Regions from separate parts of the Tessaracoccus sp. MC1756 genome, predicted to be linked through region 2. Evidence: predicted binding sites of a transcription regulator. Region 2 holds the regulator's gene; the other holds the start of a gene.

Region 1 (15,230 bases), 110 kb from region 2:
AGACAGTCTTCGTGAGGAAGAGCTTGGCGACGCGTTCCACGTTGCCGATCACCCGGCGCCCCTCGGCGACGACGTGGGGGAGGGTGGCGAACTTGTCGTCGAGCAGCACGATCTGCGCGACGGAACGGGTGGCCGGCGCACCCGAGCCCATCGCCACGCCGAGATCGGCATCCTTGAGCGCCAGCACGTCGTTGACGCCGTCGCCGGTCATGGCGACGGTGTGGCCGCGGCCCTGCAGGGCACCCACCATCTGGCGCTTCTGCTCAGGCGTGACGCGGCCGAACACATCGACGGCGTCGACGGCGTCGTCGAACTGCTCGCCCGCCCCGGGCAGCGTCCGGGCGTCGATGACGTCGCCGATGGCGACGCCCAGCGAGCGCGTGACGGCGGCCACCGACGCGGCGTTGTCGCCCGAGATGACCTTGAGTGCCACGCCCTGCTCCTGGAAGTAGGTGAGCGTCTCCGCAGCGTCCGGCCGGATGAGCTGGTCGAGGACCAGGAGCGCGACGGGGCTCAGTTCGCCGGGCGCCTGAGGGGAGTCGACGCGCTGTTTCGTCCGGGCGAGCAGCAGGACCCGCCGGCCGGTGGCGCCGATCTGCTCGGCGCGTCGGGCGAGTTCGTCATGGCCTGCGAGCACCTCCGGCGCTCCCAGCACCCAGTGCCCACGGTCGCCGGCGAAGCTGACGCCGGACCACTTCCTGGCGGAGGTGAACGGGGCCCGCGTCTCGACGGCCCAGGGCTCGTCGGCGGCCTCGATCGCCGCGGCGATGGCCTGCATGGAGGCGTTCGGGGCGTCGTCGGCAGCCACCAGTTGCGACAGGACCAGGCGGGTGTGGGCCGGGTCGTCGGTGAGGTCGAGGAGTTCGCCCAGCGTCATGGCGTGCTGGGTGAGCGTGCCGGTCTTGTCGGCGCACACCACGTCGACGCGGGCCAGGCCCTCGATCGCGGGGAGTTCGTTGACCAGGCACTGGCGCCGGCCCAGCCTGATCACGCCCAGCGCGAAGGCCATCGAAGTGAGCAGCACGAGGCCCTCTGGCACCATCGGCACCAAGACGGCCACCATCCGCAGCACCGACTCCTGCCAGGTGGTGTCCGGCTGGTTGAACTGGACGAAGATGGACAGCGCGGCGACCGGGACCAACAGATAGGTGACCCAGCGGAGGATCCGGTTGATGCCCTGGCGCAGCTCAGAGGAGACGAGGGTGAACCTGGCGGCCTGAGCCGTCAGTTGCGCCGCGTAGGCGTCGGCCCCCACCTTTTCCGCGTGGTACAGCCCGGTGCCGGAGATGACGTAGGCCCCCGAGAGCACCTCGTCGCCCGGCTGCTTGGCCACCGGGTCGGCCTCGCCGGTGAGCAGCGATTCGTCGACCTCGAGGTAGTCGGCCGCCACCACGGAGCCGTCGACGACGATCTGTTCGCCGGGGCCCACCGCGATGAGGTCGTCGAGGACCACCTCGTCCCTGGCGACCCGGGTGCGTTCGCCGTCCCGCACGACGATGGGGTGGGCCTCGCCCACCACGGCCAGGTTGTCCAGCGTGCGCTTGGCGCGCAGTTCCTGCACGATGCCCACGACGGAGTTGGCGATGATGAGCAGGCCGAACGCTCCCTGGAGCAGGTTGCCCGTGACCAGCACCAGACAGAACAGCACGAAGAGGATGGCGTTGACCCGGGTGAGCACGTTGGCGCGCACGATGTCTGCGGTGCTGCGCCCGGACCGCGAGGGCAGGTGGTTGACCCGGCCGGATGAGACGCGTTCAGCGACCTCGGTGGAGGTGAGCCCGGAGAGCTCAGTGGGCACGTCTGACGCTCCGCTCGGCGAGCCCCGCCAGAGCGGTGCGGCCGTCCGCGGTCATCTGGGTGTCGTCGAGGACGGCCAGGGCGTGGCGCATGTTCTCCTCGATCACGGCCTCCACGTGGGCCAGGGCGCCTGAGGCTTCGATCAGCTCGGCGGCCCGATCGACGTCGGTGTCCGTGAGGCCCTCGGCCCCCAGCATTCCACCGAGTTCGCGGGCCTCGTCGGGTGAGGCGTGGGACAGGGCCGTGAGCACCAGAACCGTGCGCTTGCCCTCATGGATGTCGCCACCGTAGGGCTTGCCCGTGATCTCCGGCCGGCCGTAGACGCCGAGCACGTCGTCGCGCAGTTGGAAGGCGCGACCGATCACGGAACCGAACTCCGCCAGGGCGCCCTGGAGTTGGGCGTCAGCACCACCGAGCGCAGCGCCGATCTGGGAGGGGCGCCGGATGGAGTAGCTGGCCGTCTTGTATTCGAGCACTCGGCGGGCGACATCGAGCTCATCGGCCACGGTCGTGGCCCCGGTGACGCGGTACTGCGCGCTCACGTCGAGGAACTGCCCGGCGGTCACCTCTGCCCGCATGGCGCTGAGGAGCGGCCGGGCGCGATCGAGGCCCGGGGCGCCGGAACCGTCCGCGAGCTCGATGCTCCACATGAGGAGGAGGTCGCCCAGCAGGATGGCCGACGACACCCCGAAGTCGGTGGCCGACCCCCGGCCGCCGCGCGCCGCGTGCAGCGACTCGAACTGCTTGTGGGCCGACGGCAGCCCCCGGCGGGTGTCGGCGGCGTCGATGAGGTCGTCGTGCACCAGCGCCGACACGTGGAGCAGGTCCAGTGAGCTCGCGACGTCGAGGAGTGACTGGCCCTGCGTCGGCTGCCCCGCGGCGGCCACGTAGCTCCAGTAACAGTAGGCGGGCCTCAGCCGCTTGCCACCGGCGGTTGCGGCACGCGCGACGGGGAGCAGGTCCGAGGAACCGATGGTGTCCAGCAACTCCTCCTGCCCGTCGAGGAACCGGTCGATGGTTCCGCCGATGGCGGACAGCAGTGGCGCGCTCAGCGGGGAGCTCGGGTCAAACGGGGTGCTCACGTGGGCAGCTTAGTCGAGGCGTTGCGGCGTTCCCTATGGTGGGTACATGGCGTCGACGATCTCACGGCCCACGACGGTGGGGGAGCTGCTCTCCGCCGCACAGGGTCCCCTTTTCTCCTTCGAGTTCTACCCTCCCCGCTCCGAGGAGGAAGAGCCCATCCTGTGGCGCGCCGTCGAGGCGCTGACGCCACTGGAGCCTGATTTCGTGTCGGTCACGTACGGGGCCACGGGCTCGCGTCGCGACCGCACCATCCACGCCACCCGCCGCATCGCCACGGAGAACGGTCCGCTGACCGTGGGGCACCTGACCTGCGTGGACCAGTCGAAGGCCGACATCGCCGAGGCGTTGGCCGCCTACCGCGACGTGGGCGTCACCAACATCCTGGCCATCCGGGGCGACATGCCGGGCGGCGGCGAATGGGTGCGGCACGCAGACGGCCTGGCCAACGCCACCGAGCTGGTGCGCTTCATCAAGGACCAGGGCGATTTCTGCGTGGGCGTCGCCGCCTTCGCCAACCCCCACGAGACCACCGACGACCCTGAACTCGACGACCGCATCCTGTTGGCCAAGGTGGAGGCGGGTGCGGAGTTCGCCATCACCCAGCTGTTCTTCGACGCGCAGAGCTACATCGACCTGGTGCGCCGCGTGCGGGCGCTGGGCTGCAGCATCCCGATCATCCCGGGCATCATGCCGCTGACCGTGATCTCCCAGATCGAGCGTTTCGCCGGGCTGTCGGGCCGCCCGCTGCCGGAGAAGTTCGTCGCAGCACTCCGCTCGGCCGCCTCCAAGGAGGAGGTGCGCGAGATCGGGATGGCCACGTGCCTCGAGTTGTGCCGCACGCTGCTGGACGCCGGCGCGCCCGGGCTGCAGTTCTTCACGCAGAACCGCAGCAAGGCCACGCGCGAGATCCTGGCAGAGCTGAAGCACCTCTCCTGAACTGGACACCTAGTCCAGCAGAGCCCGCCACTGGGAAGTGTCGACGTCGAGGGTGATCATCTTCTGCGTGGCCCTGGTCAGCGCCACATAGAGGACGCGGGCGCCGCCCGGCGACTCCGCGATGATCTCGTCCGGCGAGACCACCAGCACACCGTCGTATTCGAGGCCCTTGGCCTGGAGCGCCGTCACCACGATGAGGCGGTCCTCGAACGCCGCGAGGCGGGGATCCTGGAACACGCCCAGCTGCACGGCACGCAACCGCGACGGGGGGACGATCACGCCGATGGTTCCGTTGACCTTCGCCGCGACCGACAGGAGGTGCTCGCGCAGCGCCAGTGGCAGGGCCTCCGTGGTGGTCGCCTCGACGCTGGGCTCCACGCCGGTGGAGCGCACCGCCTTGGGCAGGTCCGCGTCCGGGAAGACCTTCGTGATGACCTTGGCGGCGAACTCGAACACCTCGCTGGGGGAGCGGTAGTTCGTCGAGAGCGTGAAGGTGCGGCTGGCCGCCCGCCCCACGACCTCGTTGAGGGCCCGGGTGGTCTCCTCCTGGTTGGGGTAGGAGCTCTGGGCGGGGTCGCCGACGATGGTCCACGACGACTGCGGCCCCCGTCTGCGCAGCATCCGCCACTGCATGGGCGTCACGTCCTGGCCTTCGTCGACGAGGATGTGGGCGTAGGTGTTGTGCGGGTCCTCATCCGGATCCACGTGCCTCTCGTGCCGCAGCAGGTCCGCCGTCGTGAGCACCTCGGCGACAGCGCCGCCCTCGAGGAAGACGTCGAGTTCCTTGTCGACATCCTCGGGCGGCACGCCCAGGATGTGGATCAGCTCGTCCAGCAGTGCGATGTCGGCCACGGACCAGCCGCGCACGATTTCGTCGCCCTCGTCAGCCGCCTCGAGCCAGCGGTAGGAGGAGACGAGGCGGGCACGCTGGTCCTCGTCGAGCTCGCCGGCGGCGACCTCTGCCACGACGGCGGGGTCGGCCAGTCGGGCCAACACCCGGGTCGCGCTGAGCAGGGGCCACCACCGGGGCATGAAGGCGTGGAGGCTGGGGTGTTCGCGCACCTGTGCCTCCAGTTCCTGTGGCTCGATCTCCACATCGCCCGGGAACTTGCGGATGAGTGCGGCCGCGACCAGGTCGGTCGCCATGCGGCGGCCCTTGTTGAGCTTGACGCTGGAGAGCACCTGTTCGCGGATCCGCTGCAGCTCCCTCGCGCCCAGCCCGAGTACTTCACCCTTGACCGTGACCCGGACGGAGTCCACGTCGTGTTCCGGTAGCGGGGCGCGCACGAGCTGCTTGAGGACCTTCTGCATCGCGAGCGACCCCTTGATGGTGGCGGCTGCCGCCTCGTCGACGCGTTCGGTGCTGAAGCCCAACACGTCGGAGGCCACCGAGCCGATGGCCTTCAGCGTCACGGAGTCCTCGCCGAGGCTGGGCAGCACCCGCTCGATGTAGTTCATGAAGACGCTGGAGGGGCCGACGACGAGCACGCCGCCCTTCTCGAGCCGCGCCCTGTTGGTGTAGAGGAGGTAGGCGGCGCGGTGCAGTGCGACCACGGTCTTGCCGGTGCCGGGGCCGCCGGCGATGATCGTGACCCCCTGGTACGGCGCGCGGATCGCCTCGTCCTGTTCGGCCTGGATGGTGGCCACGATGTCGCGCATGGTGCGGCCCCGGGCCCGGCTGAGGGCCGCCATCAGGGCGCCTTCACCGAGGATGGGCAGGTCGGTCGCGGCAGACGAATCCAGCAGGTCGTCCTCGAGGCCGACCACCTTGTCGTCGCGGCAGCGCAGCACGCGCCGGCGGATGACCTTCATGGGTTCGGCCGGCGTGGCGCGGTAGAACGGTTCCGCCGCGGGCGCGCGCCAGTCGATCACCAGCGGTTCGTAGTCCTCGTCGCGCACGCCGATGCGGCCGATGTAGCGGACCTCGTCGGTGGTGAGGTCGATGCGTCCGAAGACGAGGCCTTCGTGTTCCGCGTCGAGGATCGCCAGCCGCTTGGCGGCCTGGTAGGCGAACGCGTCGCGCTCGAACAACGCCGTGCCGTCCTCCTCGCGGAGGAAATCGGTGCGGTCGGAGATGAAGATCTCCCTGCCCTGCTGGGCCAGGTTCTTGGCGCTCGCCGTCGCGGTGGTCAGATTGGCGTAGACCCTGTCGACGTGAGCCTGTTCCAGGGCGATTTCGCGTTCCAGGTCAGCGCGCGATGTGGTGGTCAAATCAGACCTTCCTCCGTGAAAGACAGACAGTCAACCCTACTACCCCCGTATGAACGCCACCTGAACCGTCCGGACAGCGGCGGGCCGCCCGCGGAGCCGACCCTGGATTGGATGCCTTCCGGGGGATGGGGCAGAGTGGGGGCGAACACAGTGATGCCAGAGTGATTTGAGTGAGCCATGAACAGCCCCCCGCAGACCGGACGCATGACCATGACGAAGGACAAGTGGATCGTGCTGAGCTTGTTCCTGGTGCTGGTGGTCGCGCTGATCGCGTTCTCGCAGACTCGGCCGCTCGAGCAGAGCGCGGCTCCCGCGGCGGTCCCCGGCGCTGAGGCGCCGGCGGCCGGCACTCCCACCACGGAGGCTCCGGTGGCGGAACTGCCGGCCACGGAGGCTCCCGCCCAGGAGGATCCGGCCGCCGCCCCGCCGCCGGAGGAGGGCACCGACGCCGGTGCCGACCAGGCCGGGTACGAGCAGTGGGTGCGCGATGAGTTCCCCCGCCGCCTGGAGGGTGACCCCATGGCAATGGGCGCACTGGACGCCCCCGTCGTGTTGACCGAGTGGGCCGATTACCGCTGCCCGTTCTGCTCCGTCTTCGCCGAGGAGACGCTGCCCCTGCTGCAGAAGTACATCGACGACGGCACGCTCCGCATCGAGTTCCGCGACCTGGCGCTGTTCGGCGACGAGTCGGTCAAGGCCGCCACGGCGGCGCGCGCTGCCGGCCTGCAGGGGAAGTACTTTGAGTTTCAGCACGCCATCTTCGCCGCCACCCCGAACCAGGGACACCCCGACATCCCCGACGATCTGGTGATGGGCATCGTCGCAGACCTGGGCCTCGACGCGGCCCAGTTCGAGACGGACTGGGCGCAGCCCGCACTGCGCCAGGCCGTGCTCACGGATTCTCAGGAGGCGCAGGGCATGGGCGTGTCGGCCACGCCGGCCTTCGTCGTCGGCACCCAGTTCTTCACCGGCGCGCAGCCGATCGCCGAGTTCGAGCGCGTCATCGAGGCCGAGGCCGCCACGCTCGGATGACGATCGGTTATGCGGGGGCATTCCTCGGCGGCATCGCGGCGATCCTCAGCCCCTGCGCGGCGTTGGTGCTGCCCGCCTTCTTCGCCTATGCCTTCGGGGATCAGCGGGCCCGGCTCATCGGGCGCACCGCGCTGTTCTACGTGGGCCTGCTGCTGACGCTCGTGCCGCTGGGGCTGGCTGCCGGGGCGTTGGGCGGCCTGCTCACCAGGCACCGCGACACCCTCGCGCTCGTCGGCGGCGTCGTGCTCATCATCTTCGGCCTCGTCATGGCGCTCGGCATCCGGCTGCCGATCCCCGGGCTGGCGCAACGCGGCGACCCCAAGGGCCCGGTCGGCGCGGTCCTGCTCGGCATGACGTACGGGCTGGCCGGCGCCTGCACCGGACCGCTGCTGGGCGCGGTGCTCACCGTCGCCGCAGTCGGGGGTAACGCCGTGCGGGGCGGCCTGCTGCTCGCGCTGTTCGGCGCGGGGATGGTGGCGCCGCTGGTGATCCTGGCGCTGTTGTGGGACCGGCTGCGGCTGGGCGAGCGGCTCCGGCCCCGTCCCGTCAGGATCGGCACGTTCGCCACCTCGGTGCTGGGTCTCGTTTCCGGCCTGCTGTTCGTCGGCGTCGGGGTGCTGTTCATCACCACGGATGCGACCACGGCCATCGGTGGCATCCTCGACGCAACGCAGCAGTTCCACCTCGAGTCCTGGCTGCGCGAGGTGGGCCTCCGGATCCCCGACCTCGCCGTCGTCGGGGCCGTCGTGGTGGTGGCGGGTCTGCTGCTGTGGGGTTGGCTGCGCCGGCCGACGCGGTCCTAGCCCCGGGTCGGGCGCCCCAGCCGGGGCAGCGTGAACGCCTTGTTGGTCGGGCGGGGGTCCTCGCCGGTGAGCCGCTCATGCAGCTCGTAGACGGCCAGGGCGGCGCTCGCCAGCTGCCCCCAGGGGGCGGCGCCCGCGGGTGAGGCGGCGGAGGCGCGCAGATGCCGGCCGTCGTCGATCGGGGTGCCCAGGGGTGGTCGGCGCTGCCACCAGTGGGTCCTCAGCACGTGGGGCCGACAGTCGATGTCGGCCGGCCCGTCGTGCGATTCGACGGTGTGCACCCCCCGCTCTGCCACCCGCTGGCGCAGCAGGTCGACGAGGCGCTCGGCCAGCTGGGGGGACCCGGCGTCGTCGGTCACCTGCCAGCGGCCGAACATCCGTTCCAGCAGCAGCGGGAGCGCGGCCGTGCCCGGCTCCTCCGGGCCTAGGGAGAGCACCACCTCTGACAGTGGGGTCCGGAGCCTGCCGGCCAGGTCGGTGACGCTGCGGTCGAGCCAGAGCGAGGCGCGTTGTTGCCTGGTGCGCACCGGCTCCGTGCCCTCCAGGGCGTGCCGGCGGAAGGCCTCCCATACCGGCAGCAGGTCGTCGAGCAGGTCACGCCAGCGCGCCGCCTCCTCCGGGCCGAAAGTGGCGGACAAGGCGTGATACTGCGCGCCCCGCTCTGCGGGGAGGTCGAGCGTGGTGCCGTCGCTGAGGTGGTGGCGGCGCGGTGGCGCCTCGGTGAGGGCCAGCCCCGCGCCGTTGAGCGCGGTGACCAGGTGGGCGCCGGATTTCTTGAACAGGTCACGCCAGGTGGCGGGCAGCACGATGGTCTGCGGCAGCGGGTCGACGGTGTGCCCGGCCGCGTCCAGGGTCACCTCATGCCCGAGCCTGGCGAGCCGCGCGGCGGCAGCCAGGCCGGCCAGCGTGGCGCCTCTGACGATGAGCATAGGACCGATCGTAGGGCTTCGCGCCAGGGCTGGCAGCGCCCCTCCGACCGGGCGCCGGGGGAGTTGCGCACGGATCTCCGGCGCCCCTTTTCTTTTGTCGGACGGTCGATCTATAGTGAAGATCACCGCACGCTTGTTCGATTAGTTCGGGGAAGCTCTGGTCCGTATCAAGCGTGAGGTGAGGGGCCACCCCGGCCTGGCGCGGCTTCGACCCCTGCGCCGGGCCGGGGTTCCCGGGTCGAAAAGCATGATGTGTTCTATTCGAGTGTTCCCCGGGAGGTGGCCCCATGCGCAGGTACGACGACCCCATTTTCGTGTTGTTCAGAGAAGAGCCCAGGCAGTTCATCTGGCGCGACAAGCTGTTGCTGGTCAAAGAGGTGCAGGCCCGGTGGAGCCGCGCCACGCCGTGGTGGGCGGGTCAGCAGGCCCGCGCCGCCCGCGGCGAGAGCGTCGACCAGGCGGTGGGGTCGGATCTCCTCGGAGAGTTGGAGGTCTGGCGCGTCGAGGCGGGCAACGGACGCCACCGGGGCGTCTACGAACTGGCCCGTACCGTCGGCGCGGAGAACTGGGTGCTCCAGGCGGTGCTCGACTGATGTTCCCCCACCTCAGGGTGGCCTCCGGCTACTCCTTCCAGTACGGCGCCTCCCACCCCAGCGCGCTGGTGGCGGAAGCCGTCGCCCACGGCATGGACGCGCTCGCCATCACAGACCGCGGTGGCCTCTACGGGGCCGTCCGCTTCGCCAAGGCGTGCCTGTCCGCGGGCATCGCGCCCATCGTCGGCGTGGATCTCGCGGTGCGACCCGACGGCTGGCTGGCCCGCCGCCGGCCCACTGCGGTGCGGGGTGGCCAATTGCGCGACGAGAGACTCCCGCGCGCCGTCGTGCTGGCCACCTCCCGCTCGGGGTGGGGCACGCTGTGCCAGCTCATCACCGCGGCCCAGCAGGCCGGGGAACGGGCAGACCCGGTGGTGACCCGCGAGATCATCGCGCAGCACTGCGCCGGCCACGACGTGGTGGTGCTCCTGGGCGCGGATTCGCAACCGGGTGAGCTGCTCGTCGCCGGTCGGCCCGCCGATGCCGCCGACGAGGTGCGGAAGTGGCGCACGGAGCTGGGGGACGGGCTGTTCCTCGCCGCCACCAACCACCAGACCGGTGGGCGCGGAGTCGCCTCGGCGCACCAGGCCGCCGGCCTCATCAGGCTGGGGGACGGCTTGGGAGTCCCCGTGGTGCTGACCAACATGGTGCGGATGGCCCGGCGGGAGCAGGCCGCCACCGTCGATGTGCTCGACGCAGCACGCCGCCTCGTCCCACTGGACGTGCGCAACATCGACCGCCGCAATGCGGAGGGCCACCTCAAGGGCACCGACGCCATGACGCTGGCCGCGGGGGAGGCCGCGCTGCTGGCCGGGCGCCCTGATGCATCGGCGTTGTTGGCAGCCACCCGCGGCCTGGCGGAGCGGTGCATGCTGGACCCCATCGGCGACATCGGCCTGGGCGAGATCCGGCTGCCGGAGTTCGAGACCCTCGGCACCACCGCCGAGGAGGCGGCCGGCGTGTTGCGCGCCCGCTGCCAGGCCGGCCTCACCGAGCGCTACGGCACGCTGGACAGGCAGGCTCTGGAACGCCTCGACGACGAACTCACCGTCATCGGCAAGCTGGGGTTCGAGTCGTACTTCCTCACGGTGGCAGACGTGGTGGGCCTCATCCGGGACCTGGGTATCCGCTGCGCCGCTCGCGGGTCCGGAGCGGGGAGCCTCGTCAACTACGCGTTGGGCGTCTCCGGGGTGGACCCCATCAAGTACGGGCTCATCATGGAGAGGTTCCTGTCGCCGCTGCGCGTGGCGCTGCCCGACATCGACCTCGACGTCGAATCGGCGCGCCGCACGGAGGTCTACGACAAGATCCTGGCCACCTTCGGCGAGCAGCGCGTGGCGTGCGTGGCGATGATCGAGACCTACCGCGTGCGCCACGCCGTGCGCGATGTCGGCGCGGCGCTCAGCCTCCCGCCGGTGGAGATTGACGCCATGGCGAAGGCCTTCCCGCACATCCGTGCCCGCGACGCCCGGGCGGCGCTGCGCGACCTCCCGGAACTCCGGGCCGCGGGGCTGGGGGAGGAGCGTCTCGACATGCTGTTCTCCCTGGTCGAATCGCTCGACGGGCTACCCCGGCACATCGCGCTGCACCCCTGCGGCGTGATCCTCAGCGACTCCTCGCTCGGCCAGCGCACCCCGCTGGAGCGCAGCTTCGGTGGCTACCCCATGAGCCAGTTCGACAAGGACGACGTCGAAGACCTCGGCCTGCTCAAACTCGACGTGCTCGGCATCCGCATGCAGTCGGCCATGGCCCACGCGCTCACGGAGATCAGCCGCACCGCCGGCCCGGCGCCGGACATCGACGCGCTCGCCCCGTTCGACGACGGGGAGGTGTACGACATGATCGCCCACCGCGCCACGCTGGGCTGCTTCCAGATCGAATCGCCCGGCCAGCGGGAACTGGTGGGCAAGTTCGGGCCGGAGACGTTCCACGACATCATCGTCGACATCTCCCTGTTCCGGCCCGGCCCCGTTAAGTCGGACATGGTCACCCCGTTCCTCGAGGCCCGGCAGGGCTGGACGGAACCGGAGTACCTCCACCCCAGCCTCGTCCCCGCCCTCGAGCAGACCTTCGGGGTGGTGGTCTTCCACGAACAGATCATCCAGATCATCTCCATCGTCACCGGCTGCTCGCTGGCCCAGGGCGACGAGGTGCGCCGCGCGCTGGGAGATCGCGAGGGCCAGGTGAAGGTCAAGAAGTGGTTCGTGCCGAAGGCTCTGGCCAACGGCTACCCGGAGCCGATGTGTGAGGAGATCTGGGCCATCCTCGAGGCGTTCGCCTCGTTCGGGTTCTGCAAGGCGCACGCGGCTGCCTTCGCGCTGCCCACGTACCAGTCGGCGTGGTTGAAGCGGCACTATCCCGCGCATTTCCTGGCCGGGATCCTCACGCATGACCCGGGGATGTACCCCAAGCGGTTGCTGTTGGAGGAGGCACGCCGGATGAACATCGCCGTGCTGGGCCTCGACGTCAACCGCAGCGTGCAGGACTACCGGGCGGAACCGCTCGACGACGTGGCCGGAACCGATGAGACGGTGCGGCTCCCGGAGAACCTGGCGATGGAGCATCCCTCAGCGCAGCCGCTCAGTGCCCACGAGCACCCCGGTCCCGACGGGGACGGCCTGCCCCTGGTGGAGGGCTGGGGGATCAGGCTGTCGCTGTCTGATGTGAAGGGCATCTCGGAGGAGGAGATGCGCCAGATCGTGGCCGCCCGGCCCTACACGTCGCTCACGGATTTCTGGTCCCGCGCGAACGTCTCGGAACCCGTCGTGGAGCGGCTCATCCTGGCCGGCGCGTTCGACCGCCTCTACGGCATCGGACGGCGCGCCCCCGTCCAGCGGCGCACCCAGGTGACCCGGCGTGACCTCCTGCTGGCGCTGGCAGACCTCCACCGCGAACGCCGCGCCGACAGCCGGGTGGGGGCGCTGCAGGGCGCCTTCAGCTTCGGCGACGAGGAGGCCGAACCCACCACGGACGTGGTGCCCACCGGCTTGGCGGAGATGGACGACGAGCAGCGGCTCAAGGCCGAACTCGAGATCCTCGGGCTGGACGCCAGCCACCACATCATGGAGCGCTACCTTCCGTTGCTGCGCGCCATCGGTGCGGCCAGTTCCCGCACGCTGCTGCAGCGCCGCAACCGCGCCGAGGTGCTCGTCGCGGGGGTGAAGGTGGCCACCCAGACCCCTCCGGTGCGCTCGGGCCGGCGGGTGATCTTCCTCACCCTCGACGACTCCACCGGCCCGGTGGACACCACCTTCTTCGAGGACGTCCAGGGCCCGTACGCGGCCACGGTGTTCGCGTCGTGGATCCTGTTGGTGCGGGGGCTCATCCGGCGCACCGGCACCCGCGGCCTCTCCATCCGAGCCACCGGTGCCTGGGACCTGGGCACTCTGGACGCGGCCTGGCGCGCTGCGCTGGACCAGGGGGCGACAGAGGCTGAGGCCGTCGCCGCAGTGACGGCCATCCTCGACGAGGTGCCCGAGGGCTACTCGTTGGTGGGGGAGTGGAAGCCGGCTGAGAAACCCCAAGCCGCGCCAGAGCCCCCGCTCCCGGCCGACGGCGAGGAACCGCCGCCGGATCCGCAGAACCACACCCGGGCCGGCGGGATGGGTCGGAGACGGGTGCTGGTGCATGCCAGCGGGTTCAAGCAGTCCCCCTACTCAGACATCAAACCGGCGGGCACCGGTGCCGCGGATGCCCCGCGCAAACTGTGGCACTCCAGCCCCGGAAGCTCAGGAAGGTGATCCCCATGCGTACCACCCGCAGCCAAGCCTCCACGGGCGGCCTCCCGCAGGTCGTCGTGCACGTGGACATGGACGCGTTCTACGCCTCGGTCGAGATGGCGCGCCACCCCGAGCTGCGCGACGTGCCCATGTTCGTCGGCGGCTCCACCCGGGGCGTGGTGCTGTCGGCCAACTACCCGGCACGCCGCTACGGCATCACCGCCGGCATGCCGTCGAGCAGGGCCCGGCGGCTCTGCCCCCAGGTGGCCGTCGTGCACCCTGACCACGACCACTACGGTGCGGTCTCCACCGGCATCGGGGAGATCTTCGACACGTTCACGGACAAGGTGGAAATGGCCTCCATCGATGAGGCGTTCATCGACCTCACCACCGCCATGCGCCGCCTCGGTGAGGACCCGGTCACCGTCGGGGAGCAGTTGCGCGCGCAGGTGATGGACGAACAGGGCGTGGCCTGCTCCGTCGGCATCGGCCCCAACAAGTTCATCGCCAAACTGGCCTCGAAGCAGGCCAAGCCGGACGGTTTGCGCCTGGTGCAGGCCCAGGACGTGATCGCGTTCCTGCACCCGCTGCCCGTCGATGCCATCTGGGGAGTGGGTGAGGTCACTGCCGGCAAACTGCGCAAGCTGGGGCTGGAGACCGTACGGGACCTGGCGAACACGCCCCGGGCCACACTGCAGCGCGCCATGGGCGACCACCTCGGTGCCATGCTGTTCGACCTCTCCTGGGGCCGCGACGAGCGCTCGGTGCTGGCCCGTCAACCCGCGGAGCACAGCGTCGGCTCGCAGGAGACGTTCGCCCGAGACACCGACGACGCCGCCATCGTCGCCACAGAGATCCTGCGGATGGCGGAACGCACCGCCGCCCGCATGCGGGCGCAGGAGATGGTGAGCCGCACGGTGACGTTGTCGGTCCGGTTCGCAGACTTCACCACCATCACCCGTACCGGCACGCTCAAGGCGTTCACGGACCGCACCAACGACGTCTACGCGGAGGCCATGCGGCTCTACGGCAAACTCAACCTGCAGCGCGCCCGCGTCCGGCGGGTGGGTGTGCGGATGGAGAAACTCGTGCCGAAGGCCACCACCTACGAGCAGCCCGCCCTCGACGAGCCGGCGCACGGGTGGAGCGAAGCGGAACAGGCGGTGGACAGGGCGGTGCTGCGCTTCGGCCCGAAGGCGGTGCAGCGGGCCAGACTCACCCGCCGGCCCGCGCTCCACGCCTCGTGACCACTAACGCACCCCCGCGAATCCCGGTACCCCGCCCCGGTATAGCGTTGGCACCACCATCAGATGTGAGGACCCTAAGTGAAGAAGACCCTGATCGCCCTGGCCACAGTCGCACTGCTGCCCGTCGTCGCGGCCTGCTCCGGCGCCCCGGAACCTGTTGGCACCACCGCGACGTCGGCGTCCGCCGAGTCGGAATTCCTTGCGGAGCACAACCTCGACGGCAGGTCGGTACGCGAGATCGTTGAAAGCCTCGACGCCACCAACGATGACCGGGAGGCCGGCCCCTACGGCTCCGTCCGCCCGGGAGAGCTCGTTCTGAGTGACGACACCGGCGCTGAGGTCACGCTGCCCGTCGACGAAGGCTTCTATCTCTCCGTGGCGCCCTACCTGACGCAGACCCACGAGTGCTACAACCACAACCTGGCCTCATGCCAGGGTGAGCTGGCCGGTCAGGAGATCGAGGTGTCCATCGTCACGGCAGAGGGTGAGCAACTCGTCGATGAGACGGTCACCACCTACGACAACGGGTTCGCCGGTTTCTGGCTACCCGCAGGCATCCAGGCCACCATCACGGTGGGCCATGACGGGAAGTCCGCCACGCAGGAGATCTCCACCGGCGTCGAAGACCCCACCTGCATCACCACGATGCAGCTGGTCTGAGTCTCAGAGGTCGCCCTGCTGACGTCGACGCCAGCGCTCCTCGAGCTTGTCCATGAAGTCCTGGCTGGATCCCGCACCGGGGGAGGTGCGGGGGCCGCCTGAACGGGGCCGACTGGGCTGCGCGTCGTCAGACACGCGCCGCCAGGAACTGATTCCCACGAGGGCGCCGCCGAGCATCAACAGGAAGCCGCCGATACTGACGGCCGGATGGACCTGCACA
Region 2 (15,230 bases):
CAGGAAGTTCACCGTGTACACGTGGAACGGCACAGGCTCAGCGACGGTGACCGACACGTCGGTTCCCTGCCCCCCGACAGTCCAGCCGTCCACGGGCACGACCTCGCCGGTGGTGCGGTCAATGACCTCCCACCACCGCCGCACATTTCCCTGGTCCGGCTCGACCTGGAGCTCGTAGTAGCCCTTCATGATGTCGATGGACAGCGGGCCCTCGGCCGGAGCGGCCACGCGCTCACTCATCAGATAGAAGCGTGGGCGGGCGTCAAGGTTGGCTTCGGCAAACGCCTGGTGACCGCGCGCCGGGAAATACGTCTCGTAGACCTTCACCCCCAACTGGGGTGTGATCTCAGGCAGCCAGGTCCCGTCCGAGTTGCGCACGGCGTCGGCGCCGAGCCGTGCCAGGATGCCGGGCAACTGGTCGTCCATGCCCTGTTCGATCGGGAGGGTCACTCGCCCCTTTGCGTTCATGCAGAGTCCTTCGCAGGTGTGTTGGTAAAGCGGTGTAGGTCGGAGACGAGTCTGGCACCGACCTGAGCGGTTCCGCACGTTGCGTGCAGATGCGCCGTCCACTCTGCGCGATTGCTCACTCCCCGACGGCGACGGGCCTCTCGGTGCCGCTGTACTGCGACCATGAACCCGGGTACAGGCGGCCCCGTCCGAGTCCCGCGTACTCCATCGCAATGAGGTTGTGACAGGCGGTGATGCCGGACCCGCAATAGGAGATGGTCTTAGCCGCATCGTCGATCCCGCGGAAGCGTTCGCGCAACTCCACCGGGCCCAGGAAGTGGCCATCCTGCGTGAGGTTGTCCGTGAGCGGAAAGCTACGTGCACCGGGAATGTGTCCGGCCTTCGCGTCGATCGGCTCGGTCTCGCCACGGAAACGCTCAGCACCACGGGCATCGATGACGATGGACCCGCGCGCGGCCTCCTCGATGGTGGCCAGCGCCTCGTCCGGCCACGGCGTGACGGTGAAGGTGGCAGGAGCCGGGTCAGGGACCACCGTGGTGAGTTCCCCGTCATAGGCGGCCATTCCGCCGTCGAGCAGGGCTGCGTCGCGGCCCAGCATGCGCAGGAGCCACACCAGGCGTCCGGCCATCGAGCCCCCCGCGTCGTCATAGGCCACGACGGTGGAGTCGTCGCCGATTCCGACGGCGGCGAGCCCCTCAGCGAAGCGCTGCGGGGTGGGCAGCGGATGGCGGCCCAACTCAGTCGTGGGGGGATCCGCCAGCACCTCGTCCATCGGGACATGGACGGCGCCGGGAAGATGCCCGTGCTCATAGGCCCGGGCGCCGGAGCGACCGTCGAGGTAGTGCCGCACATCCGCGAGCACCACGTGGGGATGGGCCTGGAGCCAGGTCGCGTCGACTACTGGAGGAATCACCCGTCCAGCGTAACGTGGCTGAAGTCTGGCAACATTCCGTTCTCCAGCCCCCACCGCACGGCCTGCGAGCGTCGTTCGACCCCGATCTTGCGGTAGGCGGAGCGGATGTAGGACTTCACCGAGTTGATGCTCAGGTAGCTGCGGCTGGCGATGTCCTGGTTGGTGAGACCACGGGTGATGAGCGCCAGGACCTCGGATTCCCGCGCTGTGAGGCCGAAGTGCGCCCCCGGCCAGGCCAGGTCCTCAGGCGAGGTGAGGGTGTGCCCGTCGTGGTCCGCGTTCGGCTCTGAGATCACGACTTCACCTCGGGCGATGGCCTCGAGCGACTCCACCAGCTGGGCGGCGGACATCGACTTGTCGAGGTACCCCCGGCACCCTCTGGCGACGGCCTGCGCCGCGAGGTCGGGGTGCATGGTCCAGGTGTAGATCACCAGCGCCCCCGTCCCCCGCGTGCCAATCAGGCCCTGAATGTCGGGGTCATCTTCGTGGCTCTGGCTGAACGTGTCGTAGAGGGTGACATCCACCGGTTCCTCCACGTGTGCGCGGGGACCCATGTCGACGATCTCCACCCGATCCTCGAAGGGCGCGAGCATGCTACGGAGGCCGTGCACGACCACTTCATAGTCGTTGAGGATTGCGATACGCAGCCGCTTGTCAGTCACGAGAGTCAATATACGCACCAAACTGTGCAAAAGGCGGTAAACGCCGCGAAACTCGACCTGACTACCATTTCAGCCTCATCCGAAAGGGTGAGGCGGGGGTTTCCAGCGTCCACCGACGGTGCTCCACAGCGCCCATCCGAGAGCGCCTACCAGGTAGGTGACGAGGACGGCCCAGAAGGCCCCTGAGAAGCCCGGCTGCCCCGCGGCGACCCTGCCCACCTGGTCCAGGGCGAAACCGACGAAGGCGATGGTCGCGGCCCCGAACCACCCCATGTCGTCAGCGATCATCCCACGCGTCCGAGGGAGGTTCTCCGGCCTCAGCCAGTAGTCACGGTGTGGGAGGTTGACGGCTTCGACCGGCAACCGGCCGATCAGTCTGGGGGCGAACCACATCGCCAGGAACAGCCCCAGGCCGGCCAGGCAGGCCATCAGCACGTGGGTGGGGCGGTCGGACCATCTGGCGACCTCCCCGCCGGGCCCGATCTGTCCAGGCACCCGGTCCGGCAGCGTGTAGGCCTGGTAGACGACGAGCACCGCGTATCCGGCGGCTGCGGCGAGCAGTGCGGCTCGAGCCCGCGAGAGACCGGTAGCCGGCGGCTCGTTCATTTCCATCACAGGGACAGCCTAAGCCCGGCACCAACGCGGACAGGGCCGCCCCGGTTGCGCCCGAGGCGGCCCTGCGGTTCCACATCGTGCTGGTCAGCTGCAACCGCTGGTGGAGCCGCAGCCCTCGCAGACATAGCAGCTGCCCGACGGGCGCATCTTGGTGCCGCAGGTCATGCACAGCGGCGCGTCGATTGCGGCGACGCCCATGGCCTCCATCAACTCCGCGGTCGTGTGCGCGTCGATCAGCGAAGGCTGACGGGCGCCGTCCACGTTGAAGTCGTCGAACTCGTCGTTGCGGAGCTGCTCGGCCTCGGGCATCCGGGCCTCGTCCTCCTCCGACAGGTAGCTGCCGGTCTCGACGTAGCGGGCACGCTCACCGGCGGTGTAGATGCCGAGCTCGGCGCGGTCGTCGAACGTGAGGTAGTCCAGGGCCAGGCGGCGAAAGATGTAGTCCATGAAGGACTGCGCGATCCGGATGTCGGGGTCGTCCGTCATGCCAGCGGGCTCGAACTTCAGGTTGGTGAACTTCTGCACGAAGCTCTCCAGCGGCACGCCGTACTGCAGGCCGATCGACACCGCGATGGAGAACGCGTCCATCACGCCCGACAGGGTGGAGCCCTGCTTGCCCAGCTTGAGGAACACCTCGCCGAGGCGGCCGTCGTCGTAGGCACCCGACGTCATGTAGCCCTCGGCACCGCTCACAGAGAAGCTCGTGGTGCGCGAAGCACGCGACTTGGGCAGGCGGCGGCGCTTGGGACGGTACTCGATGCGCACCTCGGGCTGCGGGGCTTCCTTCGCCTCGTCGGCGGTCTTCTTCTTGCCGTCGGAGAGGGGCTGGCCGACCTTGCAGTTGTCGCGGTAGACGGCGAGCGCCTTGAGACCGAGCTTCCAGCCCTGCAGGTAGACGTCCGCGATCTCCTCGACCGTGGCGTCCTCCGGGAGGTTGACCGTCTTGGAGATGGCGCCGGAGAGGAAGGGCTGCACGGCGGCCATCATGCGCACGTGACCCATGGGCTTGATGGCCCGGGTCCCCATGGCGGTGTCGAAGACCTCGTAGTGCTCAGCGGCCAGGCCGGGCGCCCCGATCACGTGACCGTGGGTGCCGATGAACTCGACGATGGCGTCGATGTCCTCGGACTTGTAGCCGAGGCGCTTGAGCGCACGTGGGACCGTCTGGTTGACGATCTGCATCGAGCCGCCGCCGACGAGCTTCTTGAACTTCACGAGCGAGAAGTCCGGCTCGACGCCGGTGGTGTCACAGTCCATCATGAAGCCGATGGTGCCGGTGGGGGCCAGCACGGAGGCCTGCGCGTTGCGGAAGCCGTTCTTGGCGCCCAGCGAGACCACGTGGTCCCACTCGCGGGTGGCGACGGCGTGCAGCTGGCGATCGTCTGCCAGCACGCGCAGGTCGTCGTTGGCGGCCTGATGCTTGCGCATCACGCGCTGGTGGGCCTCCGCGTTGACGGCGTAGCCGTTGTACGGGCCGACGATGGCGGCGAGCTCAGCCGAGCGGCGGTACGAGGTGCCCGTCATGACCGACGTGATCGCGGCGGCGGTGGAGCGGCCACCATCCGTGTCGTAGCCCTTGCCCATGGCCATCAGCAGCGCCCCGAGGTTGGCGTAGCCGATGCCCAACTGGCGGAAGTTGCGGGTGGTCTCCCCGATCGACTCGGTGGGGAAATCCGCGAAACAGATCGAGATGTCCATCGCGGTGATGATCAGCTCGACCGCCTTGACGAACGTCTCCGCGTCGAAGGTGCCGTCGGCCTTGAGGAACTTCAGCAGGTTGAGCGAGGCCAGGTTGCACGACGAGTTATCGAGGCTCATGTACTCGGAGCAGGGGTTCGACGCCGTGATGGGGCCGGTCACCGGGTTAGTGTGCCAGTCATTGATGGTGTCGTTGTACTGAATGCCCGGATCCGCACACTCCCAGGCCGCCTTGGCCATCTTCTGGAACAGGTCCTTGGCGTCGACCTCCTCGATCACTGAACCGTCGCTGCGGGACCGCAGCCCGAAGGCGCCACCGTTCTCGACGGCGGTCATGAACTCGTCGCTGACGCGAACGGAGTTGTTGGCGTTCTGGTACTGCACCGAGGTGATGTCCTTGCCGCCCAGGTCCATGTCGAACCCGGCGTCGCGCAGGGCGCGGATCTTGTCCTCTTCGCGCGCCTTGGTCTCGATGAACTCCACGATGTCCGGGTGGTCCACGTCGAGCACCACCATCTTGGCGGCCCTACGGGTGGCGCCGCCCGACTTGATGGTGCCGGCCGAGGCATCGGCGCCGCGCATGAAGGACACGGGACCCGAGGCGGTGCCTCCGGAACTCAGGAGTTCCTTGGACGAACGGATGCGGGAGAGGTTGAGGCCGGCGCCGGAGCCGCCCTTGAAGATGAAGCCCTCCTCCCGGTACCAGTTGAGGATGGACTCCATGGAGTCGTCGACCGAGAGGATGAAGCAGGCGCTGACCTGCTGCGGCGAGGGGGTGCCGACGTTGAACCACACGGGCGAGTTGAAGGAGAAGTACTGGTTGAGCAGCATCCACGTGAGTTCGTGGCCGAAGATCTCCGCGTCGGTGTCTGTGGCGAAGTAGCCGTAGTCGCTCCCGGCCTTGACGTAGCTCGTCACCACGCGGTCGATGAGGGTGCGCAGCGAGTCTTCCCGCTCGGGGGTGCCGACGGCGCCACGGAAGTACTTCGTGGTGACGATGGTGGAGGCGTTGACGCTCCAGGACGACGGGAACTCCACGCCGTGCTGCTCGAAGACGGTCTCACCGGTACGCCAGTTCGTCTGAACCACGTCGCGGCGGTCCCACTCGACTTCGTCGTACGGATGCACGCCCGGCTTGGTGAAGACGCGGTCGATGACGAGACCCGTGGCCTCTGTCTCCGAGGACTTGCGGCGGGAGGCCCGCGCTGCGGTCGCTGTCATGGTCAAAACCCCTCTGATTCTCTTGCTGCGTTTGATTCGATGTGAAGCTGATGTGTTGCTCAGCCCAGGAGCGGCTCTTGGGCGGTGAGCTGTTGGAAGGCCGCTCCGCCCTCGGGTGCCGGCTTCCGGGTGGTTGCGCTGAGGCGCAGGGCGTCGATCTCGCGTTGGAAATCGTCGACCGACTCGTAGTTCTTGTAGACGCTGGCGAAACGGAGGTACGCGACGGAGTCGAGTTCCTCCAATGGGCCGAGGATGGCCACGCCGATCTGTTCCGAAGGGATCTCCGCTTGGCCGGAGGCCCGGAGGGACTCCTCCACACGCTGGGCGAGGGCGGCCAACTGCGCCGGTGTCACGGGACGGCCCTTGCAGGCCTTCGACACGCCGCGCATGACCTTCTCGCGGCTGAACGATTCGACGACGCCGGACCGCTTCACCACCGTCAGAATGATCTGTTCGATCGTGGTGAACTTACGCTCGCACATGGGGCACATCCGACGGCGCCGGATGGCGGAGCCGTCCTCGGTCGCGCGCGAATCCGACACCTTGGTGTCGCAGTGGCGGCAGAACGGGCAGTGCACGGCGCGGGCCTTCCTCGAGCGATGGAGCGAGTGGACAACAGTGCCACACCGGAGCGGTTCCTCACAAGTGGCGAATCACGTTCGAATCACAACTTGTAGGGGAATCACATCAGTGCAACCACTAGATGTAGGGATCACACTAGGCGCGGCCCATCAGGAAGGCAAGAGACACGCCGAGGGGAATTCGACGTGTCCCAGTAGAGGAATCAGGGCTGCGAGACGTGCGCCCAGGCTGGGTCACCGGCGACATAACCCATCGCCGGATCAGGGGACACGAGGCCGCCCACCAACTGAGCGGCGGAGACGGCGCCACCGGCCAGCGCCAACAGCGACACAACCGCGACCTTGGCCGCCAGCCAGGGGGAGCGGCGCTCCGGGCTCACGACGCGGCACGAGGCAGCAGCACCAGTGCGTCCGGGACCGACGGGACGCGTGGGGCTGATGCGGGGCAGATGGAGATCAGGACGGCCGGCCGGGGACACGGTGACGACCCGACGACCGGGCGTGCCGACGATCTGGAAGCGAACTGCGCTCGACGTGGTCATGACTGACCTCTTTCATTCCTAGAACAAGTGTTCGATTGAAACGCTACCGCATGTGCGGATCAGATTCAAACATTTGTTCGAAGCCTGCTGTGCGCCACGGGATTTGTGACGTGCACCACTCAACAGGAGCCCACTGACAAAATTCGTCGACCATCGACACGCCTGCGCATTTCGAACACCTGTTCCAGCTAATGGCTACCATGGGGCCATGGCTGACAAGACGAACCGCCCGCGCCGTGGCCGCCCCAGCAACGCAGAGATCGAGGCGCAGCTGGCAGGCTTCCCCATTCCCGAGGGACCGGATTACGGGCTCTCCCGCAGGCAACTGGCGCTGGTGCACGTCATCAAGGACGCCATCGAGGACCTGGGCTACCCCCCCAGCATCCGCGAGGTGGCGGACAGGGCGGGGCTGGCGTCGACGTCATCGGTGACCTACCAGCTGCGCATGCTGGAGCAGAAGGGCTTCATCCGCCGGGACCCCAACCGGCCGCGGGCCGTCGTGCTGACACTGCCTGATGTGCCCAAGCTCCCCGAGGAGCTGGATTCGGCGCAGGGATGGGATGCACGTCCCTCAGCCGTAGCCGCGCCCGTGTTGGGCCGGATCGCCGCCGGCGGGCCGATTCTGGCCGAGGAGCACATCGAGGACGTGTTCGCGCTGCCGAAGCAGATCGTCGGCGACGGCCAGCTCTTCCTCCTGGAGGTCAAGGGCGACTCCATGATCGACGCCGCAATCTGCGACGGCGACTGGGTGGTGGTACGCCAGCAGAAGGACGCCACCAACGGCGACATCGTTGCCGCGTTGCTCGACGACGAGGCCACCGTCAAGACCTACAAGCTGCAGCAGGGCAAGGTGTGGCTGCTGCCGCACAACGAGCGCTACTCCCCCATCGACGGCACCCACGCCAGCATCATGGGCAAGGTCGTGGCACTACTCCGCAAGGTGTGAGCCCGCCATAGGTCACTCAATGTCGCCGCGGAGGCGGCGTAGTGCCGACACGGCCACATCGCCATCCGTGGTGGCCCAGAAATCCGGTAACGACGCGGTGAGGAAGGATCCGTACCGCGCGGTGGCCAACCGGGGGTCGAGCATGGCCACCACTCCCCTGTCCTCGGAGCGCCGGATCAGCCTGCCGGCCCCCTGCGCCAGGAGCAGTGCAGCATGGGCGGCGGCCACACTCATGAAACCGTTGCCCCCTGCGTCGTCGACCGCCTTCTTCCTGGCCTGCATCAGCGGGTCGTCCGGCCTCGGGAACGGGATCTTGTCGATGATGACGAGCTGGCACGATTCGCCCGGGACATCGACGCCCTGCCACAGCGACATGGTGCCGAACAGGGCGGTGGTGGGCTCGTCGAGGAAGCGTCTGGTGAGCTCTGACAGTTGGGCGTCGCCCTGGGCCAGGATGGTCAGGTCCGGTAGTTCCCGCCGGCAGTAGTCGGCGGCCTGGTCGGCAGCCCTGCGCGAAGCGAACAGCCCCAGCGCACGGCCCTCGGCCGCCCAGACCAACTGCGCGATCTCGGCGAGGGTCTTTTCGTGCATCCCGTCACGGCCCGGCGGCGGCAGCCGGCGGGCCACGTACAGGATGCCCTGTTTGCGGTAGTCGAACGGCGAGCCGACGTCGATGCCGCGCCACGCGAACTCGTTGTCCCCCTCGCCCTCGCCCTCGGCCTCAAGCCGGTCTGCCGCGCGCAGCCCGACGGCGCCCGCAGCCGGTTCGAACGCCCCGCCCAACGTGAGCGTGGCGGAGGTCAGCACGGTTGGCCCCTGGCCGAAGACCTGGTCCCTGAGGAGGCCCGACACGTTGAGCGGCGCCACGTACGCGGCGCGCCCCATGAGGTCGGACTCTGTCACCCACACCACGTCCTGTGGTTTCAGAGCGGCGATCCGCTCCGCGATGTCGAAGATCTCCCTGACCGACGAGGTGGCCTGTTGACGGTCCGGGTCGTCGGTCACCTTGCCGAGCGCGCTCACCACACGACGGGAGACGTCGCGCAGCGCTGCCGCAGCGTACGGCAGCGGCGCGGAGGACTCCGTGATGCGGGTGAGTTCTGATTCGTCCAGGGCCTCGCGCAACGTGTCCACCTGGTCGAGGAAATCCACGCCCAGGTCGTCGTCGAGCCAGGTGAGTGCCCGCCGGGCGGCGCGATCCACGATGCCGGGGGTCAGTTCATCCGTCGCCGCCGTCGTGATGCGGCTGACCAGTTCGTGCGCCTCATCCACGACGAGCGCTGCGTGTTCCGGCAGCGCGGTGCCACCGTGCATGGCGTTGATCGCCAGCAGCGCGTGATTGGTGACGATGAGATCCGCCTCGCGGGCGACCTCGCGGGACTTCTCGACGAAGCACTCCGCCCCGAACGGGCAGGCCGACACCCCCAGACACTCCCTCGTGGGGATCGACACCTGCGACCAGCCGCGGGCGGTGTGCGTGGGGGCATCGTCGCGGTCTGCCAGGCCGCCGCTCTCCGCCTCCCCCTCGATCCACTCGCGCAGCGCCAGCACCTCGGCGCCGAGCCTGCCGACATCGTCCGCCTTCGACGTGGCCGCCGTCTCCGCCATGGCGGAGGCGCCGATCAGGGAGTCCTGGTCGAGGTCTGAGCCCTGGCGGGCCCGGTAGAGGCAGGCGTAGTTGGTGCGGCCCTTCAGGATGGCCGCCTTGGGCCGCTGGCCGGTGACCTCCTCCACTGCGTCGAGCGCCGTGGGGATGTCCTTGGTCGCCAACTGGGCCTGGAGCGCCAGGGTGGCCGTGGCCACGACCACGACCTCGCCGGTACTCACGCTCCGGGCGAGCGCGGGTGCGAGGTAGCCGAGCGACTTGCCGGTGCCCGTACCCGCCTGCACCAGGAGGTGCGTGTCATCCTCGAATGCCGCGGCCACGGCGTCTGCCATGGCCTGCTGACCGGGGCGTGCCTCGCCCCCGATGTCACCGACCGCGGCCGCCAGAATGGCTCCGTGATCAGTCACGTACGAACTCGGCCAGCTCATCGGCAAGATCAGGGCGCACCCGCGCGCTGATCAGCGTGCCGTCGCCGGTGTGCTCGAGCGAATCGATCACGGCCGTCTTGTGGACCTTGTCCACCAGATCCCCGCGGTTGTACGGCACCAGAGCGGTGAGCGCGACCTCGGGGCGCGGGAGCCTCTGCTCGAGGGCCTCACGCAGCGCCTCGAGGCCGCGGCCCGTCCGCGCGGAGATGACGACGGCATCCGGGTGCTTTGCACGCAACGCCATGATGCTGGCGGCATCCGCGACGTCCGCCTTGTTGAGGACCAGCAGTTCCGGCACCGAGGCTGCGCCGATCTCTGACAACACGGTGCGGACGGCCCTGATCTGCCCCTCAGGATCCGGGTCTGCGGCGTCCACCACGTGGAGCAGCAGGTCTGCCTGGGCCGACTCCTCCAATGTGGAGCGGAACGCCTCGACGAGGTCGTGGGGGAGATGGCGGACGAAGCCGACGGTATCTGTGAGCGTGAACACGCGGCCGTCGTCAGTCTCCGAGCGGCGGGTAGTGGGGTCCAGGGTGGCGAACAGCGCGTCCTCCACGAGCACCCCGGCTCCCGTGAGCCGGTTGAGCAACGACGACTTGCCCGCGTTGGTGTACCCGACGATGGCGACGGAAGGAACCTGGTGACGACGCCGCTCCGCTCGCTTGGATTCGCGGGTGGCGTCCATCTCGCGCAGCTTCCGGCGCAACTGCGAGATCCGGGTGTGGATGCGGCGGCGGTCTGTCTCGATGCGGGTCTCACCGGGGCCTCGGCCACCGATACCTGCACCGCCGGCGACGCGGCCACCCGCCTGGCGCGACAGGTTGCCGCCCCAGCCGCGGAGGCGCTGCTTGAGGTACTGCAACTGGGCCAGTTCGACCTGGGCCTTACCTTCGGCGCTCTTGGCGTGCTGGGCGAAGATGTCGAGGATCAATGCTGTGCGGTCCACCACCTTGACCTTGATCCGGTCTTCGAGGTTTCGCAACTGCGCGGGTTCGAGTTCACCGTCGCAGATGACGGTGTCTGCGCCCGTGGCGCGCACCACCTCCGCGACTTCCAGCACCTTGCCGCGGCCGATGTAGGTTGCCGGGTCCGGGTGGGAGCGACGCTGGACCAGCGCGTCGAGCACCTCTGAGCCGGCGGTCTCCGCCAGCAGCTTCAGCTCGTCCATCGCGTTGTCGGCGTCTTCCTGTGAGCCTGTGGTCCAGACACTGACCAGCACCACGCGCTCGAGCCGCAGTTCGCGGTACTCGACCTCTGTGATGTCCTCGAGTTCGGTGCGCAGGCCGGCGACGCGGCGCAACGAATGGCGCGCCGCCAGGTCTTCCTGATCACCGTCGTAGTCAGGCTCCAACTCGTCGTCGTCGTAGTCGAGCAGGTCTTCGTCAGAATTAGTCATCGTCTGCCCATTCTTCCAGCCCAGCCCCTGACATCCAAGGGACGGGTACGGGCTGTGGATAATCGAGTCAGATCCAGAATTCCCCACGCCCGATGATCACCGCGGGCCCGGTCAGGCGGGCCGCGTCACCGTCGAAATCGACCGTGAGGTCGCCACCGGGAACGGTCACGTCGACGCTGCCGTCATGCTGAGCGCGCCGGCGATAGGCCGCCGCGGTGGCCACCACGCCGGTGCCGCAGCTCTGGGTCTCCCCCACGCCGCGCTCGAAGACCCGCATGGACAGCTTGCCTGGCTCGTCGACCCGGACGAACTCGACATTGACGCCCTCGGGGAAGGCACTCACCGGTTCCCAGGTGGGGGCGTCGTACAGATTGAGGGAGTCGAGGTCCTCGTCCTGAAGGAACACCACGGCGTGGGGGTTGCCGACATCCACCTTCGTCGCCGGCCACTCCCGCCCGCCGAGCCGGACGGTGACGTCCTCATCGGACACGGTCGCGTCCCCCATGGTGGTGCGGATCAGCCCGTGCCTGGCCACTTCGACGCGGCGGAGGCCCGCCCGGGTTGCCACGTCGAACTCCCCGTTGTCGACCAGCTGCTCGTTGATCAGGTGGCGGGCGAACACCCGCAACCCGTTGCCGCACATCTCGGCGATGGATCCGTCGGCGTTGTAGTAGTCCATGAACCAGAGCGAGCTGTCGCCCTCCCAGCCGCGGATGCTGGAGGCCCGGACCACGCGGATCACGCCGTCGGCGCCGATGCCGCTGTGCCGGTCACAGACCATCTGGATGAAGTCGGGATGCATCTCGTGCATGCCGTAGGAGTCATCCAGGATGATGAAGTCGTTGCGGGTGCCGTGACCCTTGTGGAAGCTGAACCGACGCATCACGCCCTCCTGAGTTTCACAAGTCTATCCCTGTGAGCACGCTTTGGACCGCCGTCGGGGAGGTTGCGTCCAGCCATGTGATGCGGGGGTCGCGCCGGTACCAACCGAGTTGGCGACGGAAGAACCGCCTGGTGGCCCGCTGCACCTCACCGCGGGCCTCCGCTTCGGTGAGTTCGCCGTCGAGGAAGGCGACCACCTGCCGGTAGCCGATCGCCCGGATCGCGGTGACGCCCTCACGCAGGCCCCGCGCCAGGAGGGCCGTGACCTCCTCAACGAGGCCCTGTTCCCACATCTGTTCGACGCGCAGGTCGATCCGCCGGTCCAGCTCCGCCCGGTCCAGGTTCAGCCCGAACTGGTGCACGTCTTCCAGTTCGTAGGTCCACTCGGGGATGACGGGGGCGTGGCCCCCTGTCAGCTCGAGCACCTCGAGGGCCCGGACGATCCGGCGGCCGTTGGCGGGCTCGATGGCGGCCGCCGACTCAGGCGCCAGTTCGGCGAGCCGACGGTGCAGCGCATGCGGCCCGCCCTGGTCGAGTTCCTGCTCCCAACGCGCCCGGACGGCCGCGTCCGAGGCCGGGAACTCGAAGCGGTCGGTGATCGCACGGGTGTAGAGCGCCGAGCCGCCCACCAGGATCGGGATGACCCCCCTGGCCCGCAGGTCGGCGATCGTGGCGCGGGCGAGCCGCTGGAAGTCTGCCACCGACGCCCGTTCGGTGACCTCCGTGATGTCGATCAGGTGGTGGGGCACCCCGCGCCGCTCCTCGACGGTGGGCTTGGCCGTGCCGATGTCCATCCCCCGGTAGACGAGCATCGAGTCTGCGTTCACCACTTCGGCGGGATGGCCGCGCTCTGCCAACGCCAGCGCGAGATCGACCGCGAGGCCCGATTTGCCTGTGGCCGTGGGGCCGACGAGAACGATCAAGGGAAGGGACACGCTACCAGTGTGCCAAACACCTTCCGTGCTGGCCTCTCGGCTGTGCATGATGGGGACCTCACCCCACCACCCGAAGGACATGACATGGGACTCTTCGACAACCTCGATGACCTGGCCAAGCAGCACGAGACGCAGATCGAGGAGGGCATCGAGCGGGCCGGCGACTTCGTCGACGACAAGACCGACGGCAAGTACGCCGGTCACGTGGACAAGGCGCAGGACTTCGGCAACGACCAGCTCGACAAGCTCACGGGCGACCAGCCCGAGCGCCCGGCCGATCAGCCCAGGCGCCCAGCCGACCAGCCCTGATCAGTTGCAGCCGGTGGCGGCGGGCAGCGGCGCGGGCTTCTCCAACGTGGGCATGCCCAGCCCGACGCCCGCCGGCCTGGCGCCTCCCTGCGCCGCCTCCCACGCGTCCCCTCCGCGGGTACGCCTGAGGTTGGTGGGCAGGAGGTCCGAGTTCAGGTGGTGCGGCGCCGCATGCGTGATCGACACCGTGGCGATGTCGCCCGGCCGGGGCCGCAGCGCCGGGTCCTCCGGAACCACCACGTGGACCAGGCGGTTGTCCCGCGCCCGGCCGCTCATGCGGTGGGTCTCGGCATCCTTGCGGCCCTCACCGGTGGCGAACATGACCTCGATCTCCTGGCCGGCGAACGTCTTGTTCTCCTCCCAGGCCAGGTCATTGACCAGGTCGACGAGGCGCAGGTAGCGCTCCTGCACGATCTCCTTCGGCACCTGGTCAGGCATGGTGGCCGCAGGCGTGCCGGGGCGGATCGAGTACTGGAAGGTGAAGGCGGCGGAGAACCGCGAGCGACGCACGACGTCCATCGTCGCCTGGAAGTCCTCTTCGGTCTCGCCGGGGAATCCCACGATGATGTCGGTGGTGATGGCGGCGTGCGGCATGGCCGTCCTGACCCTGTCGAGGATGCCCAGGTAGCGCTCCGCCCGGTAGGAGCGACGCATCGACTTCAGGATCCGGTCCGAGCCGGACTGCAGCGGCATGTGGAGCTGGGGCATCACGTTGTGCGTCTCGGCCATGGCCTCGATCACGTCGTCGGTGAAGTCCTTGGGGTGGGGTGAGGTGAAGCGCACGCGCTCCAGCCCGTCGACGGTGCCGCAGGCCCGCAGCAGCTTCGCGAAGGCCTGCCTGTCGCCGAATTCCACGCCGTAGGCGTTGACGTTCTGGCCCAGCAGGGTGATCTCCTGGACGCCCTGACTGACCAGCATCTCGATCTCCGCGAGGATGTCGCCCGGGCGGCGGTCGGTCTCCTTGCCGCGCAGGGCCGGCACGATGCAGAAGGTGCAGGTGTTGTTACAGCCCACGGAGACCGACACCCAGGCCGAGTAGGGCGATTCACGGCGCGTCGGGAGGTTGCTGGGGAATGTCTCGAGGGCTTCCTTGATCTCGATCTGCGCCTCGCGCTCCACCCGGGCCCGCTCCAGCAGCCTGGGGAGGGAACCGACGTTGTGCGTACCGAAGACGACGTCCACCCACGGCGCCTTCTTCAGGATGGTGTCGCGGTCCTTCTGCGCCATGCAGCCGCCCACGGCGATCTGCAGCCCGGGGTGGACGGCTTTGATGCTGGCCATGTGGCCGAGGTTGCCGTAGAGGCGGTTGTCTGCGTTCTCGCGCACGGCGCACGTGTTGAACACCACGACGTCGGCACCTGCACCGAGCGCGTCGTTGCCCGGCGCGGCGCGGTGCATCCCGGCCTCCTCGAGCAGGCCGCTGATGCGTTCGGAGTCGTGGACGTTCATCTGACACCCGTAGGTGATGACGTGATATGTGCGCGGATCAGTCATAGCCCGACCATGTTACCCATTAGGGTTCGAGACATGAACATCCTGCCTACCGGCCAACAATTCCTCATCGAGTCCGGGCCGTACACCGCGGTCGTGACCGAGGTGGGCTCGACGCTGCGCAGCCTCACCCGCGACGGTGTGGAGTTGCTGCACACGTTCCCTGAGGACGGGTCGCCGAGTTCCTCCATGGGCCGCCAGTTGGTGCCGTGGCCCAACCGCATCCGCGACGGCCGCTACACGTTCAACGGGGTGGAGCAGCAGCTCCCGATCAGCGAGGTGCCGCGGAACAATGCCATTCACGGCCTGGGGTCTGACCATGCGTGGCGGCTCCTGAGCCACGACCCCGACGAGGTGGTGTTGACCACCGTCATCTACCCGCAGTCCGGATGGGACGGCGTGCTGGAGGTCGAGATCAGTCACGCGCTGGACGACGGCGGGCTCACCGTCACGGTGACGGCGCGCAATGCGGGGCAGGAGGCGCTCCCCTACGGCTACGGCACCCACCCGTACCTGGCCGTCGACACCACCGCCGTG

The links. The regulator LexA, encoded in region 2, represses DNA repair genes until DNA is damaged. The targets are predictions, from matches to a motif close to TCGAACANNTGTTCGA.
Region 1: H5393_RS03455 (DUF6504 family protein) is a predicted target of LexA. The motif match lies at 8,917-8,932, and genes of this name have one in related genera.

The regions. Positions count from the first base shown of each region.
Region 1 is NZ_JACJFZ010000001.1:741,136-756,365, forward strand. Features, by position in the region: gene H5393_RS03420 (HAD-IC family P-type ATPase) at 1-1,798, opposite strand, end outside; gene H5393_RS03425 (polyprenyl synthetase family protein) at 1,788-2,879, opposite strand; gene H5393_RS03430 (methylenetetrahydrofolate reductase) at 2,926-3,816, shown strand; gene H5393_RS03435 (UvrD-helicase domain-containing protein) at 3,826-6,027, opposite strand; gene H5393_RS03440 (thioredoxin domain-containing protein) at 6,232-7,059, shown strand; gene H5393_RS03445 (cytochrome c biogenesis CcdA family protein) at 7,056-7,862, shown strand; gene H5393_RS03450 (hypothetical protein) at 7,859-8,791, opposite strand; gene H5393_RS03455 (DUF6504 family protein) at 9,079-9,384, shown strand; gene H5393_RS03460 (DNA polymerase III subunit alpha) at 9,384-13,124, shown strand; gene dinB (DNA polymerase IV) at 13,130-14,350, shown strand; gene H5393_RS03470 (CueP family metal-binding protein) at 14,429-15,010, shown strand; gene H5393_RS03475 (DUF3040 domain-containing protein) at 15,014-15,230, opposite strand, start outside.
Region 2 is NZ_JACJFZ010000001.1:848,222-863,451, reverse strand. Features, by position in the region: gene gnpA (1,3-beta-galactosyl-N-acetylhexosamine phosphorylase) at 1-468, opposite strand, end outside; gene H5393_RS14805 (sulfurtransferase) at 584-1,381, opposite strand; gene H5393_RS03970 (response regulator transcription factor) at 1,378-2,043, opposite strand; gene H5393_RS03965 (hypothetical protein) at 2,119-2,658, opposite strand; gene H5393_RS03960 (vitamin B12-dependent ribonucleotide reductase) at 2,743-5,577, opposite strand; gene nrdR (transcriptional regulator NrdR) at 5,637-6,155, opposite strand; gene H5393_RS03950 (hypothetical protein) at 6,362-6,700, opposite strand; gene lexA (transcriptional repressor LexA) at 6,909-7,646, shown strand; gene H5393_RS03940 (ATP-dependent DNA helicase) at 7,659-9,584, opposite strand; gene hflX (GTPase HflX) at 9,652-11,076, opposite strand; gene dapF (diaminopimelate epimerase) at 11,144-11,959, opposite strand; gene miaA (tRNA (adenosine(37)-N6)-dimethylallyltransferase MiaA) at 11,976-12,893, opposite strand; gene H5393_RS03920 (antitoxin) at 12,978-13,202, shown strand; gene miaB (tRNA (N6-isopentenyl adenosine(37)-C2)-methylthiotransferase MiaB) at 13,203-14,696, opposite strand; gene H5393_RS03910 (aldose 1-epimerase family protein) at 14,730-15,230, shown strand, end outside.